3 regions of the Allobosea sp. OAE752 genome follow, and region 1 is predicted to be linked to each of the others. Evidence: predicted binding sites of a transcription regulator. Region 1 holds the regulator's gene; each other region holds the start of a gene.
What was found. The regulator LexA, encoded in region 1, represses DNA repair genes until DNA is damaged. The targets are predictions, from matches to a motif close to TGTTCNNNNTGTGTTCNG.

Region 1 (7,703 bases):
GCGGCGCAATGCACTTGCGCGTCACTAGACCATTTGCCCCATGCATTCAACCGAGCCGAAAGGCGGTTTGTGCCGCCTCCCAAGCATAGCGATCCGGCTGTCGCGCCAGGCACGCGCAGGCGCCGCCTCAACCCTGGTCGGCCAGCCGCGCCAGCGTCTCCTCGCGGCCCAGAACCGCCATGACGTCGAACAATCCCGGCGACATCGCCCGGCCCGTCAGGGCAGCCCGCAGCGGCTGCGCCGCCTGGCCGAGCTTGAGCCCGTTCTCCTCGGCAAAGGCGCGCACGGCGGCTTCCAGCGACGCCGCCGCCCAGTCGCCGACGGCGGCGAGCTTCCCGGCGATCGCGGGCAGGCGGCCGCGCGCGGCCTCGTCGAGCAGGCTCTTGGCCTTGTCGTCGAGCTGCAGCGGGCGCTGCGCATAGAGATAGAAGGCGCTGTCGAGCAGTTCGATCAGGGTCTTGGCGCGCTCCTTCAGCCCCGGCATGGCGGCCAGGAACTTCGCCTCCAGCTCGGGCGAGAGCGTGGGGCCGAGCCCCCGCGCCGGACCGATCTCGGGCAGGATGACCTTGAGGGCCTCAAGCAGATCACGATCGCTCGACTGGCGCATATAGAGCCCGTTGAGGTTCTCCAGCTTGGCGTAGTCGAAGCGAGCCGGCGAGCGGCCGATCGAGGAGAGGTTGAAGGCGTCGATCATCTCCTGCGTCGAGAAGATCTCCTGATCGCCATGGCTCCAGCCCAGCCGCACGAGATAGTTGCGCAGCGCCGCCGGCAGATAACCCATCGAGCGATAGGCATCGATGCCGAGCGCGCCGTGGCGCTTGGACAGCTTGGCTCCGTCAGGCCCGTGGATCAGAGGGATATGCGACATGCTCGGCACGTCCCAGCCCAGCGCATCGTAGATCTGGGTCTGGCGAGCTGCGTTGGTCAGGTGGTCGTCGCCGCGGATGATGTGGGTCACGCCCATGTCGTGATCGTCGACGACGACCGCGAGCATATAGGTCGGCGTCCCGTCCGAGCGCAGCAGCACGAGGTCGTCGAGATTCTCGTTCTGCCAGACGACGCGGCCCTGCACCTCATCGTTCACCACCGTCTCGCCGGTCTGCGGCGCCTTGAGCCGGATCACCGGCTTCACGCCTTCCGGGGCGGTCGCCGGATCGCGGTCACGCCAGCGCCCGTCATAGCGCAGCGGCTTGCCTTCGGCGCGCGCCTTCTCGCGCATCTCCTCGAGCTCGGCCTGGCTGGCATAGCAATAATAGGCCTTGCCGGCGGCGAGCATCTGCTCGGCCACCTCGCGGTGCCGTGCCGCGCGCTGGAACTGGTAGACCGTCTGTCCGTCCCAATCGAGGCCGAGCCATTCCAGCCCGTCGAGGATCGCGGCGATGGCGGCGTCGGTCGAGCGTTCCCGGTCGGTATCCTCGATTCGCAGCAGCATCTTGCCGCCATGCCGGCGGGCATAGAGCCAGTTGAACAGCGCGGTGCGGGCGCCGCCGATATGCAGGAATCCGGTGGGGGACGGCGCAAAGCGCGTGACGACGGCGTTGCTCATGGAAGGCAGCTCCGACCGGGCGATGAAACCGCCCGGGGCAAGACTTGAGGATGTGGCGCCGGCCTTCACGCCAAAGCGTGCATGACAACCGGCGCGCGCCCTGTAACATGGCTTCGCCGGGCGGTTAAGCGTTCAATGCGCAACCGTAAGGCAGGGGCTGGGAAGGGGGATGGCGCGGCAACCTGCATCGCCGGAGCGCCGGAGCGCGCTGAGGGCCGTCGCCGGCATCCTGCCGGCGCGCCTGCCGCCTGTCGCACTGGGAAGCCTGCCGCTGGCCGAGCGCCTCCAGGCGCTGCGGGACTGGCTGGCTGCGTCGCTGGCGCAGGAGGCCGAGCGCCGCCGCCCGTTCCTCTGGCTGCCCGTGGCGATGGGCTTCGGCATCCTGCTCTATTTCGCCGCCGATCGGGAACCCGCACTCTGGGCGCCGCTCGCGGGCTTCGTCCTGTCCGGCGGCCTCGCTGTCGCACTGCGTCTGCGACCCGCCGCTGCCGCAGTCTGCATCGCCTTCGCCGCGGCCTTCGCCGGCTTCGCGGCAGGCGTCTGGCGCACGGCCGATATCGCCGCGCCGATGCTGGAGCGGCCGCGCATCGGCAAGATCACCGGCTTCGTCGAGAGCGTCGAGGCGCGCGATGCCGGCGCCCGCCTCGTCCTGGTGGTGACGGACATCGCCGGCGTGCCGCCCGAGAGCCGGCCGAAGCGCGTGCGCGTCAACATTCGCAGCGGCACGGTCGCGCCCGGCGACCATATCGCCGGCACCGCGCGGCTCCTGCCACCACCGGGGCCGGCCCGCGCCGGAGGCTATGATTTCGGGCGCGACGCCTTCTTCCGCGGAATCGGCGCCGTCGGCAGCATCGCCGGCAAGATCGCACTCGTCCCGGCGCCGCATCCCCTGCCATGGCGCCTCGCGCTCGACGTGGAGATCGACAAGGCGCGCAACGTCCTGACGCAGCGCATCGCCAGCGTCGGCGGCGGGCAAGGCGGGGCGGTCGCGGCCGCGCTCGTCACCGGCAAGCGCGGCCTCATCACCGAGGCGTCGAACAACGATCTGCGCGCCGCCGGTATCTATCATATCGTCTCGATCTCCGGCCTGCACATGGTGCTTGCAGCCGGGACGATCTTCTGGCTCGTGCGGGCTCTGCTGGCGCTGTCGCAGACGCTGGCGCTCGGCTGGCCGGTGAAGAAGATCGCGGCGATCGCGGCGATGATCGGCGCCACCGCCTATTGCATCTTCTCCGGCAGCGACGTCGCGACGGAACGTTCGCTCATCATGACGCTGGTCATGCTCGGCGCGATCCTCGTCGACCGGGCGGCGCTCAGCATGCGCAATCTCGCGCTCGCCGCGATCATCGTGCTGCTGCGCGAGCCCGAGGCCCTGCTCGGACCGAGCTTCCAGATGTCCTTCGGTGCGGTCGCGGCGCTGGTCGCTTTCGCCGAGCGCTGGGAGAAGCGCGACCGGTCTAAGCCGCCGACGGCCTTGCCCTGGCCCTTGGGCACGCTCTGGACGGCCTCGCTCGGCATCGTGGTGACGACGCTCCTCGCCACGGCCGCGACGGCGCCCTTCGGCGCCTATCATTTCCAGACTTTCAATCCCTTCGGCCTGCTCGGCAATGCGATGGCGCTGCCCTTCGTCTCGCTCTTCGTGATGCCGGCGGCGGTGTTCGGCGTGCTGGCCTACCCCTTCGGTCTGGACTGGCCGGCCTGGGCGCTGATGGGGCTCGCTTCCGACATCGTGCTGAAAGTCGCGCATTGGGTCGCCACCATCGACCATTCGACCATGACGGTGGTGGCCTTCGGCCCGGCCGTGCTGCTCTCCTTTGCCGCCTCGCTGCTCTGGATCACGCTCTGGACCACGGGGCTGCGCTGGCTGGCGGCGCTGCCGCTCATCCTCGGCGTCGCCTTCGCCGCGAGGCCGGAGCGGCCCGAGATCCTGATCGAGCGTGACGGCTCCGGCATCGCCGTGCGCGGCAGCGACGGCCGCCTCGCCATCGCCGGCCGGCCGAGCCGCTTCGTCCTGCAGCAATGGCTCGCTTCCGATGGCGACAGCCGCGCGCCGGACGACGCGACCCTGCGTGCCGGTATCGCCTGCGACGCCAATGCCTGCATCGTCCGAACCGCCGACGGGCGCAGCATCTCCTATGCCCGGGATCGGATCGCCATCATCGAGGATTGCCGCCGCGCCGATCTCGTCGTCACCAACATTCCCTGGAGCGCGCCTTGCGAAGCCAGGCTCGTCGATCGGATGGCGCTGTCGCGGGACGGCGCGACCTCGCTCTACCGCGCCGCCTTCGGCTGGCGCAGCCATTCCTCGGAAAACGCCGTCGCAGACCGGCCCTGGAGCCGCCGCAAGCCTTCCGAATCCGCAGCTCGGCCCAGCGCGCCGGCCCCCGCTGCGACACGGGCCTCTGCTGCTCCGGAGGTCGCGTCGGACGAGACCGAGTTCGCTCAGTAGCGGCGCAGCAGGTTGACCAGCCGGCCCTGGATCTTGACGCGGTCGGGGCCCAGGACGCGTGTCTCATAGGCCGGATTGGCCGCTTCGAGCGCGATCGAGGAGCCACGCCGGCGCAGACGCTTCAGCGTCGCCTCTTCCTCGTCGATCAGCGCGACGATGATGTCGCCGGTGTTTGCCGTGTCCTGCTTGCGGATGATGACGGTGTCGCCGTCGAGGATGCCGGCCTCGACCATCGAATCGCCGCGTACCTCCAGCGCATAATGCTCGCCCGAACCCAGCATGTCGGGCGGCAGCGAAACCGTATGGCTGCGGCTCTGGATCGCCGAGATCGGCGTGCCGGCGGCGATGCGGCCCATCACGGGAATCGCGACCGGGGAGCGTGCATCGTCATCGGCCGGGGCAGGGCGCGGCTTGGCGAGAGAGGGCTGCGAGCCGAGGCCGCCCTGCACGACGGCTGGGTTGAAGCGGCGCGGCTGCGGGCCAGCGAGCCCGTCCGGCATCTTGATGACTTCGAGGGCCCGCGCCCGATTGGGCAGGCGGCGGATGAAGCCGCGCTCCTCAAGCGCCATGATCAGCCGGTGGATGCCCGATTTGGAGCGCAGGTCGAGCGCATCCTTCATCTCGTCGAAGGAGGGGGGCACGCCGCTTTCGCGCAAGCGTTCCTGGATGAAGCGCAGGAGTTCGTGTTGCTTGCGTGTCAGCATGATCCCCGCCGGTGCCCCCGCGATACAGATTCGAAACAAAGCCAGAACACTATAACTGTTCGCCTTGTGTTCCGCAAGCGACTGCTACCGCAGCGGCAGAATGCGGCAGATATCGCCTTTGTGAGCCGGCTCTGCATGCGCCGGTCGGATCGTCAGGGCCTTGGCGCGCGCCAGGGTGCCCAGCATCGAGGAATCCTGCCTGTCGAAGGGCGTCGCCACCCAACCGGCCGGCGTCAGGGCAAGATCGGAGCGAAGATAGTCCTCGCGCTCATCATTAGCCGGCATATCTTTTCCGAGAATCGCCAGAATACTGCGGTCGCGATCGGGGTCGTCCATACCCAGCAGCGCCTCGATCAGCGGCAGCAGGAAGAGATGGCCGCAGACGATCGACGAGACCGGATTGCCGGGCAGCCCGAGCACCACCATGCGGCCAAGCCGGCCGGTCATCATCGGCTTGCCCGGTCGCATCGCGATCTTCCAGAAGCCGAGGCTCATGCCGGCCCGCTTCAGCGCCTCCTGCACGAGGTCGTGCTCGCCGACCGAGGCGCCGCCGAGGGTGATCAGCACGTCGGCCTCCGCGGCACGGGCGGCGGCGATCCGCGCCGCGAGGTCGTCGTGATCGTCGCGGGCGATACCGAGGTCGAGCGCCTCGCCGCCGGCCTTTTCCACCAGCGCCATCAGCGAGAAGGAGTTCGAGGCGACGATCTGGTCCGGCCCGGTCGGCTCGCCCGGCGCCACCAATTCGTCGCCGGTGGCGAGGATGGCGACGCGCGGCTTGCAGCGTACCGGCAATTGCGGATGCCCCATCGCGGCGGCGAGCCCGAGCGCGGCGCTGTCGAGCATGCGCCCGGCCGTCAGCGGCACGTCGCCGTCACGGAAATCGAGCCCGGCCACCCTGACGAACTGGCCCTTATGGGCCGGCACGCGCACCGTGATGGTTTCGCTGCCGACGCCATCGGCATTCTCCTGCATGAGGACGCTGTCGGCGCCCTCCGGCATCGGCGCGCCGGTGAAGATCCGCACAGCCTCGCCCGGACGGACGTCGCCATCGAAACGCCGCCCCGCCGCGGATTCGCCGATGACGCGGAGTTGCTTGCCGGCTTCCATGTCGGCGGCGCGGACGGCATAGCCGTCCATGGCGGAGTTGGCGAAAGGCGGCTGGGTGCGCAGCGCCTTCACATCGGCCGCGAGCACGCGCCAGGCGCAGCGCGCCAGGGGCTGCATCTCGCTGCCCGTCGGCCCCGGAACGCTGTCGAGCAGGGCCTTGAGCGCGACGGGAACCGGGGTGAGAGCCATGTCAGAGCGCCTTGGCGTCGTAATCGCCGGATTGTCCGCCGGATTTGTGCAGCAGGCGGATGCCTTCGATCCGCATCGCCCGGTCGACGGCCTTGACCATGTCGTAGACGGTCAGGCAGGCGACGGAGACGGCGGTCAGCGCCTCCATCTCGACGCCGGTCTGGCCCTTCATCTTGACCTCGGCGCGGACGCGCACGCCGGGCAGGGCCTCGTCCAGTTCGAGATCGACAGCGATCTTGCTCAGCAGCAGCGGGTGGCAGAGCGGGATCAGTTCATGGGTGCGCTTGGCCGCCATGATGCCGGCGAGCCGGGCTGTGCCGAGCACATCGCCTTTCTTGGCGTTGCCGTCGCGCACGATCGCGATGGTTTCAGGCGCCATCACGACGCAGCCTTCGGCGATGGCGATGCGCCCGGTCTCGGCCTTGTCGCCGACATCGACCATATGCGCGGCGCCTTGCGCGTCGAGATGGCTGAGCCGGCTCACGCCGCGTTCTCGCGCGCCTTGCCGGTGAGCAGCAGCGCAGTCGCGGCCGCGACATCGGCCTGCCGCATCAGGCTTTCGCCGACGAGGAAGGTTTCGACGCCGACCTTGCCGAGACGCCGGATGTCGGCGTGGGTGAAGATGCCGCTCTCGCTGATGACGATGCGGTCGGACGGCACGCGCGGCGCCAGCCGCTCGGTCACGGCGAGATCGACGTTGAAGCTGCGCAGGTCGCGGTTGTTGATGCCGAGCAGCCGGCTTTCGAGCTTGAGCGCCCGGTCGAGCTCGGCATCGTCATGGATCTCGACGAGGGCATCCATGCCGAGCTCGCGCGCCGTGTCGTTGAGCACCCGGGCGGTGGCGTCGTCGACGCCGGCCATGATGATCAGGATGCAATCGGCGCCCCAGGCGCGGGCCTCGAAGACCTGATAGGGGTCGTAGAGAAAATCCTTGCGCAGCCCCGGCAGGCCGCAGGCCTCGCGCGCTTGCGTCAGGAATTCCGGCTGGCCCTGGAAGGAGGGCGCGTCGGTCAGCACCGAGATGCAGGCCGCGCCGCCCGCCGCATAGGCGCGTGCCAGCGCCGGCGGATCGAAATCGGCGCGGATCAGCCCCTTGGACGGGCTCGCCTTCTTGATCTCGGCGATGAGCGCCGGCGTCCCGGCTGCAACCTTGGCGGCGAGAGCGTCGGCAAAGCCACGCGGCATGCCGGCGCCGCGCGCGCGGCGCTCGATCTCCGCTTGTGGGATCGCAGCCTTGGCGGCGGCGATCTCCTGGCGCTTATAGGCTTCGATCTTCGCGAGGATGTCGGTCATGGCCAGCCTCCTCAGCCGTTCGAGACGGCGATGAGCTTCGCGAGCGTCGCCTTGGCCTTGCCGGAATCGAGCGCGGCCGTGGCCTGGGCGAAGCCGTCCTTCAGATCCCCCGCCTTGCCGGCGATGAGCAGTCCCGCCGCCGCATTGAAGGCCGCGATGTCGCGGAAGGCGGTCTTCTCGCCGCCAAGCACGGCATTGAGGGCTGCGGCGTTCTGCTCGGGCGTGCCGCCGCGCAGATCCTCGGGCTTGGCGAGGGCGAGACCGATATCGGCCGGGCTGATAGAGAAGCTCTCGATCTTGCCGTTCTCCAGCGAAACGACGCGGGTCGGACCGGTGGTGGTGATCTCGTCGAGCCCATCCGAGCCGTGCACGGCCCAGACGCGGGTCGAGCCGAGCGTGGCCAGCACCTTGACCA
Region 2 (7,703 bases), on a different contig from region 1:
CGGCGACACCCAGCACCTCGGAGACGGCATTGCCCGCCTCCTGCGCCCGCGTGCTCAGCTTGCCGATCGCATCGGCATTCGCCTCCGTGCCCACCGCGGCCTGATGCGCGCTGCGGGCGATCTCCTGCGTCGCAGCCCGCTGCTCGTCGATGCTGGCGGCGACGACCGAGGCGATCCCGCTGACCTGGCTGACGAAAGCGACGATGCGTTCGAGCGCCGCGACCGCCTCGCGCGTCGCCGCCTGCATCGCCGGCACCTGCGCGGCGATCTCGCCTGTCGCCTGCGCCGTCCGGGCCGACAACTGCTTCACCTCCGTCGCGACGACGGCGAAGCCGCGCCCGGCCTCGCCGGCGCGCGCCGCCTCGATCGTGGCGTTGAGGGCGAGCAGATTGGTCTGGCTCGCGATCATCTGGATCAGCTCGACGACCGAGCCGATCGTGTTGGCCGAGCGCGACAGGCTCTGGACGATCGCATCCGTCTGCTGCGCGGCCGCATCGGCCTCATGGGCCAGTTCCGAGGCGCGGACGACCTCCGCCGCGACATGGTCGAGCGAGATCGACAGCTCGTTCGTGGCCGCCGCGACATTGCTGACATTGCTCGACGCGTCGTCCGCGGTCCGCACGGCCATGAAAGCCTGCGCGCTGGTCTCGCCGACGACGGCCTCCATGGTAGCGGCCAGGCTCTCGACCTTCACCGCGCCCGAGCCGACGGCGCTCACGACGTCGCGGACCGTGCCCTCGAAGGCTTCGATCTGCCGGCGCGTGGCGTCACGGCGGTCCTGCTCGACCAGCGCATAGGTCTCGAGGAGGAGTTCGAGGTCGAACTGGGCGGCCTTGGACAGGGCCGCACGCGTGGCGATCCCGGTATCGAGGCGCGCGCGGCGCCAGCGCCCGCTCAGGCTCGTCAATCTGCGCTGGTCGAGCCCGAGTTCGGCGATCAGGGCGTTGACCACGATGCCGTGGCAGATGACGACCGCATAGATCGGGACACCATGCTCGTGGAAAGCCGTCGCCAGGCTACGGGCCGACTCCGTGAACCCTTCGCCGAAATCGCCCGAGGCCAACCGGATCCAGTGTGCCAGCCGTCGCTCGTGAACCTGCGGCTGGCTCAGCGCCTTGGCGATCTCAGGCCAGGGCGCGAACTGTTCGTGCAGTTGCGGCAATAGCGAGGGCAGGCGTGCGCGCGCGAAACCCGCCAGCGCCGCCAGCAGCGCCAGGTCGCGCTCCGAGATCTGGAAGGCGCGAAAACGGTGCTCCTGCCCGGCGATCGTTTTGGTGGTCAAGGTGTCACTCGGGATGGCGGGAGCGGTAGCGGGGCGCGGGTCGGTACTGCCCTGAATGCTGCGCTTGCACGGTAAAGATTCATCTAATGGGAGGCTCGGACAGGGCCGCATCCCGCTTGCCTGCGGGCAAATCCGCCGCCTATAAGGCCGCTTTGCTGGATCGCTGGGCTGGAACGCCGCCCGGACCAGGCGCGTTACGGATCAATCGCAGAAGGCAACGGAAGCCCATGGCCGGCCATTCACAGTTCAAGAACATCATGCACCGCAAGGGCAAGCAGGACGCGGTGCGTTCCAAGCTGTTCTCGAAACTGGCCCGCGAAATCACCGTCGCCGCCAAGATGGGCATGCCGGATCCCAACATGAACCCGCGCCTGCGCATGGCCGTGCTCGCCGCCCGGGCCGAGAACATGCCCAAGGACAACATCCAGCGCGCCATCAACAAGGCGGCCGGCGGCGAGGGCGATAACTATGACGAGGTCCGCTATGAGGGCTACGGCCCGGGCGGCGCCGCCGTCATCGTCGAGGCGCTGACCGACAACCGCAACCGCACGGCTTCCGCCGTGCGCTCCTACTTCACCAAGTCGGGCGGCGCGCTCGGCGAAAGCAACTCCGTCTCCTTCATGTTCAACCGCGTCGGCGAGATCAGCTATCCGCCGGAGGCCGGCGACGCCGACACCGTGATGGAAGCCGCGATCGAGGCCGGCGCCGACGACGTGATCTCGGACGAGAACGGCCACACCATCCTCTGCGCCTTCGACGCCCTGAACGAGGTCTCGAAGGCCCTCGAAGCCGCGCTCGGCGCGCCGGCTTCGGCGAAGCCCGTCTGGCGGCCGACGACTTCGGCCCCGCTCGACGAGGAGAAGGCCGCCTCGATGATGCGATTGATGGAAGCGCTCGACAATGACGACGACGTCCAGAACGTCTTCGCCAATTTCGAGATCGCCGACGACATCATGGCCAAGCTCAGCGCCTGAGGGGAGCCGGCTCGCTTCACGGCGTCATTCTCGGGCGAAGCGGAGCGCAGACCCGAGAATCCCGGGCCGAAGGAGGCTCTAGAGCCTCCCTTTCGATGAGATGCTCGGGGCGAGCCCGAGCATGACGTCCTTCAGCGTCCGATCATCGCATCCCAGAGCGGCAGGCTGATCAGGGCGCTGAGGAAGATCACCAGATAGGCGCCGCGCCGGAAGCTCGCCTCCGAGGCGAGGCGGAAGCCATGCACGCCGCCCCAGAAGCCGATCGCGTAGACGGCGAAAAGCGGCACCGCCGTCAGCAGCGCCTGCAGGGTGAGGATGCCCTTCCACCACAGCACCGCGCCGCTGATGAAGGTCGAGATCCCGAAAAAGGTCTGCAGGTTGGCACGCGTCTTGTGGCGGTCATTGCGCTGCGCGCCGAGCCAGAACACGGCGAGCGGCATCCCGCCGATCGAGGCCATGCCGTTGCACAAGCCGGAGAGCGCGCCGACGCCGAGCGAGAGCGAGACGGTCGGCCGCCCGTGATAGCGCCAGCCCGAGGCCATCAGCCCGACGGCCGCCAGCACCAGCAGCGCCAGCACCCAGCGCATCGTTTCGCGATCGAGCCAGGTGAGCAGCCAGACGCCGGCCGGCAAGGCGAGCGTCGCGGTCACGAGCAGCGGCACGATCTCCCGCCATTCGGCTTGTCTCGCGCTCCGGGCAGCGACCGGCAGGGCCACGGGCAGGTCGATGAACCAGATCAGCCCCAGCGCCGCGACCGGCCCCAACACCACCGAGGCGAGCGGCATGAACACCATCGCGAAGCCGAAGCCGGTGAAGCCGCGTACCAGCCCCCCGAGCAATGTAGCGGCGAGGAGAACGGCGACGCCGCCGCCGGCGAGAGCCGGAAAGAACAGGTTTTGCAGGCCGGACATCACGGGAGAAATGCGAGGAGGGAAACGAACTGCACCATGTCCTTGCCCGGCCGGAAAAGGAAATCGTCCTTTCTGATGCGTCCGATGAGGAGAATTCATCCATGCCGGCGCATCGCATGGGACAAATCCGAAACACCCGCTAGTTTGAGGCACCATGGCACCTCCGATTCGCATCCTCGGCATCGATCCCGGCCTCCGGAAGACCGGCTGGGGGATCGTCATATCGGAGGGCAGCAAGCTCTCCTTCGTCGCCTGCGGCTGTATCGAGAGCGATGGCGCGCTGCCGCTCGGCGACCGGCTGCGGCAGCTTCACGAAGGCATCGGCAAGGTGATCGCCGCCCACAAGCCGCATGAGGCGGCGGTGGAGGAGACCTTCGTCAACCGCGACCCGCAATCGGCGCTGAAGCTCGGACAGGCCCGCGGCATCGCGCTGGTGGTGCCATCGCTGGCAGGGCTGAGCGTGGCGGAATATGCCGCCAATCTCGTCAAGAAGACCGTGGTCGGCGTCGGCCATGCCGACAAGAAGCAAGTCCAGGCGATGATCCGCGTGCTGCTGCCCAAGGCCGAGACCAGCTCCGCCGACGCCGCGGATGCGCTGGCCGTCGCGATCTGCCATGCCCAGCATCGCGGCATGAGGGCCCTGGTCGCGCAGATGCGCGCGGCGGGCTGAATGACGGCCGGGGAATCCACACGATGATCGGCAAGCTCAAGGGCCTGATCGACTCCTATGGCGAGGATCACGTCATCATCGACGTGCAGGGCGTCGGCTATGTCGTGCAATGCTCCTCGCGCACGCTCCAGCGGCTGCCCAAGCCCGGCGAGGCGGCCGTGCTCTCGATCGAGACCCATGTCCGCGAAGATGCGATCCGCCTCTACGGCTTCATGTCCGATGTCGAGCGCGACTGGTTCCGGCTGATGCAGGTGGTGCAGGGGGTCGGCGCCAAGGTCGCGCTCGCCATCCTCTCGACGCTCGACCCCGGCGGCCTCGCCACCGCCATCGCCACCAATGACAAGGCGGCCATCGCCCGCGCACCGGGCGTCGGCCCCAAGCTGGCGCAGCGCCTCTGCGCCGAGCTGAAGGACAAGGCGCCGGCCTTCGGCCATGTCGATCCGAGTCTCGCCCAGCTCTCCGGCGCGCTCGAGGACAGGAAGCTGCCCCAGCCCGTGGCCGATGCCGTCTCGGCGCTGGCCAATCTCGGCTACCCGCAGGCCCAGGCCATCGCCGCAATCGCCGCGGCGGCGAAGGAGGCCGGGGACGGCGCCGGCACCGCCCAGCTCATCAAGCTCGGCCTGAAGGAGCTGGCGAAGTGAGCCCGGCCGGCGAGCCGGACGATCTCGAACTGCGCGTCGTCACCGACAAGGGCGAACTGCTCAAGATCATGATGGTGGCCTGGGGCTCGCACCGCATGATGATCGACCTCCACGTCTATGACGTGGCCGAGATCGACGCGCTCGGCCTCTACGAACCGAATGGGCGCACGGCGGCACTCGCGAGCTGGACGATCCGGGGCGAGACGGCCTATCTCTGCGCCCTGCATTCGCTGAGACCCGGCGAAGGCGTCGCCATCCAGATGCTCGATGCGGTGATCGCGGCCGCGAGAGCGGCGGGGGCGAAACGGCTCAAGGCCATGCTGACCAACGACAACATGCCGGGCCTCGTCTTCTATCAGCGGCGCGGCTTTCGGCTGTCCGGGCTTTATCTCGACGCGATCGACGCCTATCGCTCCGTCGTGCCGACCATCATCAAGACGGGATACAAGGACATTCCGATCCACGACGCCATCGAGCTGGAGATCGCACTGTGAGCGAACCCAAGCGCTCCGGGCTGATGACGGCCGAACGCCGCGAGGACGACAGCGAGACCTCGCTGCGCCCGCTTTCGCTGTCCGATTTCACCGGCCAGGCAGCGGCGCGCGCCAATCTCCAGGTCTTCATCAATGCAGCCAGGACCCGTGGCGACGCGCTCGACCATGTCCTCTTCGTCGGCCCGCCCGGTCTCGGCAAGACGACGCTGGCGCAGATCGTGGCGCGCGAGCTCGGCGTCAATTTCCGCTCGACCTCCGGCCCCGTCATCGCCAAGGCCGGCGATCTCGCGGCCCAGCTCACCAATCTCGAAGAGCGCGACGTGCTCTTCATCGACGAGATCCACCGCCTCAACCCGGCGGTCGAGGAAATCCTCTATCCGGCGATGGAGGACTATCAGCTCGATCTGATCATCGGCGAAGGCCCGGCCGCGCGTTCGGTCAAGATCGACCTGCCCAAATTCACCCTCGTCGGCGCCACCACCCGCGCCGGCCTGCTGACCACGCCGCTGCGCGACCGCTTCGGCATCCCGATCCGCCTGCAGTTCTACACGGTCGAGGAATTGCAGGGCATCGTCTCGCGCGGCGCCCGCGTGCTCGGCGTGCCGATGTCCGACGATGGCGCCAACGAGATCGCCAAGCGCTCCCGCGGCACGCCGCGCATCGCCGGGCGCCTGCTCCGCCGCGTGCGCGATTTCGCCATCGTCGACGGCGACCCGATCGTCACCCGCAAGGTCGCCGACAAGGCGCTCTCCCTGCTCGACGTCGACGCGATCGGCCTCGACCAGATGGACCGGCGCTATCTCACCACCGTCGCGATCAATTTCGGCGGCGGCCCGGTCGGGATCGAGACCATCGCCGCCTCGCTCTCCGAGCCGCGCGACGCGATCGAGGAGATCATCGAGCCCTTCCTGCTCCAGCAGGGCTTCATCCAGCGCACGCCGCGCGGGCGCCTGCTGACGCCGCACGCCTTCCGCCATCTCGGCATGCCCGAACCCTCGCGCGAGACGGCGCAGTTCGGCTTGTTTGGAAACGACGAGGACGAGGCGTGAGGCAGATCCTTCGGAATGTCGCGCTGGCGCTCGCCCTGACCGGCCTGTTCGCCGTCCTGGCGGTTTCGGCTCGCGCCGGTGACGACGTGCCGCGCGGGCCGGTGGAAGAAGGCTACGCCATCACGATCAAGATGCTCGCCGCCAAGGGCAAGGCCCGGCCGCCGGCCTGGCGCCCGCCACATCGCGACCGGCTGATGAGCAAGAGCCTCGCCGCGCTCTTCGCCCGCGACGACCTTTATCAGGACGAGAGCGGCGATATGGGCCAGATCGGCGCCGACCCCTTCCTCAACGGCCAGGACGGCGAGATCAAGAAGCTGAACTTCGACACGATCCCGGTCGCGGCCGGAAAGGCCACGGTGCTGGCCAATTTCCGCAGCTTCGGCAAGCCCGTGACCGTCCAATTCCAGATGATCAGGGAGGACGGCGGCTGGCGCATCGACGACATCGTCAACCGCTTCGAAGGCAAGGACTATTCGATCCGCGAGCAGCTCTCGCAGCCCTATGACTGCGGCTCCTTCATGAACAAGCCCTGCAAGCGCTGAGCGTCTGCAGGGCTCGATGACGACGGATCCCGAATCTGCGCTGCTACGCAGCTTGTCCGGGATGACGCCACGTCTCCGTCGGAAATCGGCACCCCGCTACGGCTGACGCGCGATCTTGGAGCGCATCATCGCCGGGCGGGCGCCGGCATCGTTCAGCGCGCCGGACTTGACCGCCTTGGGGTTTTCGACCGGCCGCATGCCCTTGCCGGCCGTGCGGCTGGCGGGACGTTGCGCCGCGCTCTGGCGTTGTTTCAGTGCCAGCGCCTTGCGGGCGAGGCTGCGCTGGCTCGGAGCCTTTTCCTTCTCGGCCCGGCGCGTACGCTCGGCTCCGACGCGCTTCAGCGCCGCGGTCAGCGCGTCGGCCTTGGCCTTGGTGCCGCTGTTGTCGCTCGCCGGCTTCGCGCCTTTGGGCTCGGCCTTGCCGCGCATCTCGCGCTTCTGCCGGCGGGCACCGTCGCGCGCCTTGTCGCGGCGCTCGCGCAGCTTGGCGGCGAGATCGCGCAATTCATCGTCCGGAAGAGCACCGATCGCACCGCGCTGGGTGCGTGCGACGAGATCGAGCTCGGTCTTGTCGAGCAGCCGCGCGGTCGCCTTGCTGGATTGCGCCATCACTTGTCCTCCCATGGGTCACGCAACGGGTAACGCCGCTTCGGCTGAGCAGTTCCAGCCTTTCCGAAGCCGTATCGATTGGTCTATGGCAGCGGCAACCGTTCGATACCCCTCCGGAGCACCATGAGCAGGGTCCATCGCCTCGACATCCGCGTCTACTATGAGGACACCGACTTCTCCGGCGTGGTCTATCACGCCTCCTATCTGCGCTTCATGGAGCGTGGCCGCACCGAGCTCATCCGCGCGCTCGGCATCGAGCAGCGCGAGCTCTTCGACGGCGAGACGGCGCTGGGCTTCGCCGTCCGCAAGATGACGATCGACTTCCTGCGCCCCGCCGTGATGGACGACCTGCTGACGGTCGAGACGCACTGCACCGCCGCGCGCGGCGCCACCATGGATCTCGAGCAGCGCGTGCTGCGCGGCGAGGAGGTGCTGATCGCGGCGCAGGTCATGGTCGCCTGCATCGGCGGCGGCCGGGCACGGCGCATTCCCGACGGCTTGCGCAAACGGCTGATGCTCGACGACTGACGC
Region 3 (7,703 bases), 310 kb from region 1:
GTAATGGATCACGGTCGCGGCGATGCCGGCGCGGTGGCGGCCGTATTTCTCATAAATCCACTGGATCACCTCCTCGCGCCGCTCGTGCTCGAAATCGACGTCGATGTCGGGCGGTTCGCGACGCTCGGTGGAGATGAAGCGCTCGAACAGCACGTCGTTCTCGTCCGGGTCGACAGCGGTGATGCCGAGCACATAACAGACGGCGGAATTGGCGGCCGAGCCGCGACCTTGGCAGAGAATGCCTTTGCTGTCGGCGAACTCGACGATCTGGCGAATCGTCAGGAAATAGCGGGCATATTCGAGCTTCTCGATGAGGGCGAGTTCCTTCGCCAGCAGGCCCTGAACCTTGTCCGAAACGCCGTCGGGATAGCGGATCAGGCAGCAGCGGCGGACCAGTTCCACCAGCCAGTCCTGATCCTTCCAGCCGGGCGGGATCGGCTCGTCGGGGTATTCGTATTTGAGCTGGCCGAGATCGAATTCGATGCGGGAGAACAGGGTTTGCGTCTCGGCGATAGCCTCGGGCGCATCCCTGAAAAGACGGGCCATTTCCTGCGGCAGCTTGAGATGGCGCTCGGCATTGGATTCGAGCAACCGCCCGGCCCGCTCGATGGTGACGCCCTCGCGGATGCAGGTGAGCACGTCCTGCAGATCGCGCTGCGCGATGGAATCGTAGAGCGCGTCATTGCTCGCGATCAGCGGGGTGCGGGTCGCGGCAGCGATGGCCTTGAGCCGCGCGAGGCGGCGGCGATCGTCGCCGCGCCGGTGCATGCTGGCAGCAAGCCAGACCGCGCCGGGCGCGGCCTCGTCGAGCCGGGCGAGCACTTCAGGGAGCCCATCGAGCCTGCGGCCCGGCATCAGGATCAGCAGCAGGTCGCGGGCATCGTTCAGGAGATCGTCGAGGACGAGGTGGCATTCGCCCTTCTTCACGCCGTCCTTGCGATTGCCGTGGCTGAGCAAACGGCAGAGCCGGCCCCAGCCTTCGCGATTGGCCGGGTAGATGACGATGTCGGGCGTGCCGTCGGCGAAGACGAGACGGGTGCCGGTCGCGAGCTTGAAGCGCTCCGCCAGCGCCTTCATCTCCTCGGGCTTGATGGGCAGGTCTGAGAAATCCGGGTTCTCGATCCAGACATATTCGCCGGGGCTGCCGCCTTCGCGGATTTTCTCGGGCGCCGGCAAGCCATCCTCGCGCAACTGCCTCAACGCCGCCCAGGCGCGCACGACGCCCGCCACCGTGTTGCGGTCGGCGATGCCGATGCCGGCATATCCGAGCAGCAGCGCCGTCAGCACCATGTTCGGCCCCGGCGAGGCACCGCGCAGGAAGGAAAAATTTGTCGCCGCAACAGGTTCGGCGAAAGGGCTGACAGACTGATTCATGCGAAGAGCCCGTGCAGGAACCAGCGCGGCGGCGCGCTCTCGGCCTCGTAGAATCCGGTGCGGTAAAGCCAGAAGCGACGCCCTTGCGCATCCTCGACGCGGTAATAATCGCGCATCGGTTCGTCCGAACCGTCGCGCCACCATTCGGGCGCGATCCGCTCCGGGCCTTCGGCGCGAGCGACGTCGTGGATGAGGCGCCGCCAGCGGAAACGGATCGGCGGTCCATCCGGCACTTCCGCGATCGCCTCGACGGGTTGGGGCGGCTCGAAGAGCTGGAGCGGGCGGGCCGGGGGCTCCTGCGGCTCGGGTGCGGGCCAGGCCGCTTCCGGCATGGGCGCAGCGGCCGAGAGCGCCTTTGCCGCGCGGACGGGGTGATGGGTGTCCTGCGCCGCGAAGCGCAGCACCCGGTCGCGACCGAAGCGGGTGACGAGCCGGTCGACGAGATCGGCCACCGCCTCCTCCTCCACCGCGCGGCCGTCGAGGCTGTGCTGCTGCGTGTTGAGCGGCTCGCAGACCGGCACGGCGAGTTTGATGGCATCGAAACCGAAGCCGGGATCGAGCGGGTCGGCCAGGGTCTCGATGCGCTCGCGATAGAGCCGCAACAAAGCCTTGGCGTCGCGCGAGGGCCGGCCGGTCTCGATGACGAGGCGGCGAACCGTGCCGTCGCTGCGGAAGAAGCCGAGCTCGAAGGCGCGCCCGCCTTCACCGCGCGCCTCCAGCACCCGCGCCGCCTCCCCGATCAGCCGGACGACCACTGCCTCGAGGCTCGCCGTATCGGCGAAGGGTTCGGGGAAATGACGCTCGACCACGCAGTCCGGCGGTGGACGCAAGGGGGTGATGCGGCGATCCTCATGGCCGAGGATGCGCCGGAGCTTCACCGCCAGCGCCTCGCCGAAGCGGGCGGAGAGGGTTTCCGAGGGGCGCGCGGCGACATCGGCCAGGGTCTTCAGCCCGGCTCGGGAAAGAGCGATCACGGTCTCGGGCTCCGCCTCCAGCGCGGCGACCGGCAGCAGGCGCAGCACCGCTTCGTCCCGTCCCGGTGGGATGATGCCGCGCGGTCCGAAGCGGGAACAGGCGCGTGCGGCCTCGGGCGTGCCGGCGATGGCGGCTTGCAGGCTCAAGCCCGATCGATCCATCACCTGCCACACGAGATCGAGCATCCCCGCCTCGCCGCCGAAGAGATGGGCGCAGCCGGTGACGTCGAGCGTGAGGCCGTGCGGCTCGTCGCGCGCAACCAGCGGGGTGAAGCGGTCGCAGAAGGTGGCGACCTCATCGAGGAAGGCCCGATCCGCCTGCGGTTCGGCTTCCAGCGCGACGAGATCGGGAATGCGGGCGCGGGCATCGGCCAGCGTCATGGCCCGCGTCAGGCCGAGGCGGACGGCGCGCCGGTCGCAATCGGCGAGGCGCAAGGCGTTGCCCTGCATCTCGACGAGGACATGGGGCTTCTCAGCCGGCGCGCCGAAGGCCGGAATCCGGCCCAGCCGCCGCAGCCTGTCCGTCGCCAGATAGGGAAACCAGAGGGCGAGATAGCGGCGGGACATCGTTCCTGCGGGGGATGAGCCTGTCGGATCGGTCAAAGACGGTTCGGTTCTCGAAAGCGCATCGGTCACGGTTCCACTCCACACGCCACTCACGCTCTGCCGCATCGCCGCGCACGCCGCCGCGATGGCGCAGCAACCTCAAGGCGAAGGCCGGGGCGCCCGGCGCATTCGCCTCCAGCGCCCGCGAGGCCAGCGGCACGACCTGCCAGCGCGTCCGCGCCGCGCTCGGCGCTTCCGCCGCCGCGACGCGCAGGAGCAGGGTCGCCACGCCGGAACCCTCGGCCGCGAGCGCAAGCCGCCGGCTCGCGGTCAGGTCGAAGGCGCGCGGCTCGCCCCAGGGCTCGATCAGCACGGCGCCGAGCGCCGGACAGCGCGCTCCCTCGGCGCCGGCCCGCAACACGCCCAGGGCGTCGCGTGCCCGCACCAGCAGAAGCCGGGCGGGATCGAGGCCGAGTTCGTTCAGCCCCGGCGCATGCAAACGGCCGGTCTCGGCATCAACGAAATCCTGCCGCACCCAGAGGATCGGCCGCGCAGCGTCGTCTCCCGCCTCCCCTTGCGCCGCCCGCAGAGCCAGCCCGAGCGCAAAGCCCGTGGCGGCAGCGAGATCGGCGGTGCCGGCGGCGTAGACTTCATGCAGCGCTGCCCGTTCGAGCCCGCCGGACAGGGCCGCATCGATCTCCGTGGCGCCGAGGCTCACCTTGCCCGCCGCAGCCGGCCCCGATCGCAAGGCCGCCTCGGCGAGGCTGCGGCGCAGATCGGACAAGGCTGGCGAGATGGCGTTCTGCATGGGCGACAAAGCAATTGTTCACTCTTTGTTCTTTTATAGAACGTCGCGCGGTGGAAGGCGAGTCGAGTCTCCCGTTTCGGTAGTGGACCGCTGACAGCGGGTGGCACAGAAAAGTTTTCGGCTTCGTCCCATATCCGCTGTCATCCCGGACGAGCGAAGCGCAGATCCGGGATCCATGCCAGAACCTCACTCGGAAGCGCTCCGGCATGGATCCCGGATCGGCGCCGCTTCGCGGCTTGTCCGGGATAACCATCCGGTTCTTTGGCCAGCTACTCCGCCGCCGTACCCGCCGCCTGCCAGGTCAGCGTCTGCGCCTCGTGCAGCGCCTGGTAAGGCCCGCCGGCGCGGATGAGATCCTCGTGGCGGCCCTGCTCGGCGATGCCGGCCGGCGTCACCACCACGATGCGGTCGGCATGACGGATGGTGGCGAGGCGGTGGGCGATGACCAGCGTCGTGCGCCCCTGCGCCAGCTCGGTCAGCGATTGCTGGATCGCCTTCTCGGTCTCGGTGTCGAGAGCGGAGGTAGCTTCGTCGAGGATCAGGATCGGCGGGTTCTTAAGGAAGATGCGGGCGATGGCGAGGCGCTGCTTCTGGCCGCCGGAGAGCTTGACGCCGCGCTCGCCGATCACAGTGTCCAGCCCCGCCGGAAGATCGGCGATCATTCGGTCGAGCCGCGCCCGGCGGGCGGCCTCGACGATCTCCGCTTCCGAGGCGCCGAGCCGGCCATAGGCGATGTTCTCGCGGATGGTGCCGGCGAAGAGGAAGACATCCTGCTGGACGATGCCGATCTGGCGGCGCAGCGAGGCGAGCGTCAGCTCGCGGAGGTCGAGACGATCGACGGTGATGCGGCCGGCATCGACCTCGTAGAAGCGCGGCAGCAGCGAGAGCAATGTCGTCTTGCCCGCTCCCGAAGGGCCGACGAAGGCAACCGTCTCGCCGGCCCGGATCGCGAGGTCGATATGGGACAGGATCGGCCTGTCCTTGGCATAGCCGAAGCGCACGCCCTCGAAACGGATGGTCCCCTTGAGCGGCGGCGCCTCGACCGCATCGGGCGCATCGGCGATATCGGGCTCGGTCGCGAGCAGTTCCTGGTAGCGGCGGAAGCCGGCTATGCCCTTCGGATAGGTCTCGATCACCGCCGCGATCTTGTCGAGCGGGCGGTAGAAGACGCCGACCAGCAAGAGGAAGCCGACGAAGCCGCCGATGCTGAGGCTGCCCTGCACGACATACCAGGTGCCGGCCAGCATGACCGCGAGCTGGACCAGGCGCATGCCGAGATAGTTCAGCGCCTGGCTCGCCGCCATGATGCGATAGGCTTCGAGCTTGGTCGAGCGATAGCGCTGGTTGTCGCCGGCGAAGAGCGCGCGCTCATGGGCCTCGTTGGCGAAGGCCTGGACCACGCGCATGCCGCCGATATTCTCCTCCAGCCGGGCGTTGAAGGCGCCGACGCGGCCATATTGCGCCTGCCAGTTGGTGGTCATGCGGCCGCCATAGCGGGCGACGATGAAGCCGGCGAGCGGCACGATCAGCGCCGTGATCAGCGCCAGATGGACATGGACCGAGAGCATCAGCAGGAAGGCGCCGACGAAGGTCATCACCGCGATGAACAGATCCTCCGGCCCGTGATGGGCGACCTCGCCGATCTCCTCCAGATCCTTGGTGACGCGGGCGACGAGATGGCCGGTCTTCTGGTCGTCGTAGAAACGGAAGGAGAGCTTCTGCAGATGGTCGAAGGCGCGCCGGCGCATCTCCGTCTCGATATTGATGCCGAGCCGGTGGCCCCAATAGGTCACGATCGCCATCAGCCCGGTGTTGAGCCCATAGATCGCGAGCAGCAGGACGCCCGCGAGCAGGATCAGCGGCCAGTCGCCGCGCGGCAGCAGGAGATCGACGAAGGCCTTCATCGCCATCGGGAAGCCGAGCTCGAGCAGGCCGGACAGCACGGCGCAGCCGAAATCGACCAGGAACAGCGTCCGGTGCGGGCGATAATAGGCGAAGAACTCTCTCAGCATGGCGCGCTCATAGCAGATCGGAGCCGTTTTGCGTCAGCTTCACGGCAACAGCCCCGATATCCCGCGACCGATGCCGGGAGTCCGCCCCGATGCTCCGATGACCCCGTTTCCCAACGGCGCGGTGCCACTTTCCTTCGCCATGCTCTAGCTTCGCCTCATGTGGCAGATTCTCTCGACCTACTGGCCGCACATCCTCGCCGTCATTTCCGTGGTGATGGCGGCCGTGGCCGCCGCGCATGCGGTGATGACCAAGGACGAGGTGCGCGCCGCCATCGGCTGGGCGGGCGTCATCATCCTGTCGCCGATCGTCGGCCCGCTCCTCTATGCCGTCGCCGGCGTCAACCGCATCCGCCGCGCCACGATCCTCTCGCAACGCCCCGGGCCCGGCGCCGCCGCGGATTCCACCCGACGCTTCCATATCAGCCATGACGAGGTCGGCGAGGTCTTCGGCCAGCGCTTCGCGGCGCTGAAGACGCTGGGCGACCGCGTCGCGCGCCATCCGCTGACCAAGGGCAACCAGATCGAGACGCTGCACACCGGGGACGAGGCCTATGCCGCCATGCTCGCCGCCATCGCAGCGGCGCAGCGCAGCGTGATCCTGGAGACCTACATCTTCGACCGCGACCCGCTGGGCCTGAGGATCGCCGATGCGCTGATCGCGGCCTCGAGACGCGGTGTCTCCGTCCGCGTGCTGATCGACTCGGTCGGCGCCCGTTACTCGGTGCCCAGCATCGTCGGCCCCCTGCGCAGCGGCGGCGTCACCGTCGCCGTGTTCAACGGCAACATCATCATGGGCTTGCGGTTGCCCTATGCCAATCTGCGCACCCATCGGAAGATCATCGTCGTGGACGGCGCGACCGCCTTCATGGGCGGAATGAACATCCGGCAGGGCTTCACGACGGAATTCGCGGGCGAGGCCTCGGCCCATGACACGCATTTCCGCATCACCGGGCCGGTCGTCGCCGACCTCTTCGCCGTGGCGGCCGAGGATTGGCGCTTCGCCACCGGTGAGGCGCTGACCGGCGCGGACTGGGCGATGCAGGCGCCGGCACCCGTCGAGCGGCCGGTGCTGATGCGCGCCGTGCCCTCCGGCCCCGACTCGTTCCTCGAGACCAATCACAAGCTGCTGATCGGTGCGCTCTCGGTGGCGCGCCGCTCGGTCAGGATCATGTCGCCCTATTTCCTGCCCGACCAGGAACTGATCAGCGCCCTGGTGACGGCGGCGCGGCGCGGCGTCGACATCGACATCGTCGTGCCCTCGGTCAACAACCTCGTGCTGGTCGACCGGGCGATGACGGCGCAGTTCGACCAGATCCTCAAGAACTACTGCCGGATCTGGCGCGCAACCGGCCCCTTCGACCATTCCAAGCTCTTCGCCATCGACGGAAGCTGGGCCTATGTCGGCTCCTCCAATCTCGACCCGCGCTCGCTCCGGCTGAATTTCGAGATCGACGTGGAGGTTCTCGATCCCGGCTTCGCACGCGGGATCGAGGCCCGGATCGACGCCGTGATCGCCAAGGCCGGCAAGGTCACGCTTGCCGGCCTGCGTGCGCGGCCCTATCTCGTACGTCTGATGGACCGGGTGATCTGGCTCGGCTCGCCCTATCTCTGACGAAACGGTGACGAGCCCGGCCTCCTCGGCAGTATAGACTGCGGGTCCGCCCGATTCGATTCCGTGCCGACACAGGCTGGCGCAGCGATGCAGAAGAAGAGCCCAAGCCTGCGGGCCAGCATCATCTCCTCGCTCCGCCAGCGCAGGAACCGGACGGGAACCCTTTCCGGCATCGCCGGCGAACGGCTCTCCGGCACGCTGGTCGCGTCCTACAATGTCCATAAATGCGTCGGCGTCGACGGCCGCTTCGATCCGGAGCGGATCGCCCGCGTCATCGCCGAGATCGGCCCCGACGTCATTGCCCTGCAGGAGGCCGACAAGCGCTTCGGCGAGCGCGAGGGCCTGCTCGACCTCACCTGGCTCGAGCAGGAAACCGG

Region 2: ruvC (crossover junction endodeoxyribonuclease RuvC) is a predicted target of LexA. The motif match lies at 3,285-3,302, and genes of this name have one in related genera.
Region 3: GGC47_RS16530 (ImuA family protein) is a predicted target of LexA. The motif match lies at 3,718-3,735, and genes of this name have one in related genera.

The regions. Positions count from the first base shown of each region.
Region 1 is NZ_JBNPXO010000005.1:178,565-186,267, reverse strand. Features, by position in the region: gene gltX (glutamate--tRNA ligase) at 128-1,546, opposite strand; gene GGC47_RS14950 (ComEC/Rec2 family competence protein) at 1,716-3,995, shown strand; gene lexA (transcriptional repressor LexA) at 3,989-4,699, opposite strand; gene GGC47_RS14940 (molybdopterin molybdotransferase MoeA) at 4,784-5,995, opposite strand; gene moaC (cyclic pyranopterin monophosphate synthase MoaC) at 5,997-6,479, opposite strand; gene trpC (indole-3-glycerol phosphate synthase TrpC) at 6,476-7,288, opposite strand; gene trpD (anthranilate phosphoribosyltransferase) at 7,300-7,703, opposite strand, start outside.
Region 2 is NZ_JBNPXO010000003.1:57,610-65,312, forward strand. Features, by position in the region: gene GGC47_RS09410 (methyl-accepting chemotaxis protein) at 1-1,282, opposite strand, end outside; gene GGC47_RS09415 (YebC/PmpR family DNA-binding transcriptional regulator) at 1,510-2,256, shown strand; gene GGC47_RS09420 (TSUP family transporter) at 2,388-3,167, opposite strand; gene ruvC (crossover junction endodeoxyribonuclease RuvC) at 3,322-3,837, shown strand; gene ruvA (Holliday junction branch migration protein RuvA) at 3,861-4,478, shown strand; gene GGC47_RS09435 (hypothetical protein) at 4,475-4,972, shown strand; gene ruvB (Holliday junction branch migration DNA helicase RuvB) at 4,996-6,021, shown strand; gene GGC47_RS09445 (DUF3828 domain-containing protein) at 6,018-6,563, shown strand; gene GGC47_RS09450 (hypothetical protein) at 6,660-7,172, opposite strand; gene ybgC (tol-pal system-associated acyl-CoA thioesterase) at 7,296-7,700, shown strand.
Region 3 is NZ_JBNPXO010000005.1:487,899-495,601, forward strand. Features, by position in the region: gene GGC47_RS16520 (error-prone DNA polymerase) at 1-1,374, opposite strand, end outside; gene GGC47_RS16525 (Y-family DNA polymerase) at 1,371-2,915, opposite strand; gene GGC47_RS16530 (ImuA family protein) at 2,821-3,702, opposite strand; gene GGC47_RS16535 (ABC transporter ATP-binding protein) at 3,972-5,714, opposite strand; gene GGC47_RS16540 (phospholipase D-like domain-containing protein) at 5,872-7,326, shown strand; partial or broken gene GGC47_RS16545 (endonuclease/exonuclease/phosphatase family protein) at 7,414-7,703, shown strand, end outside.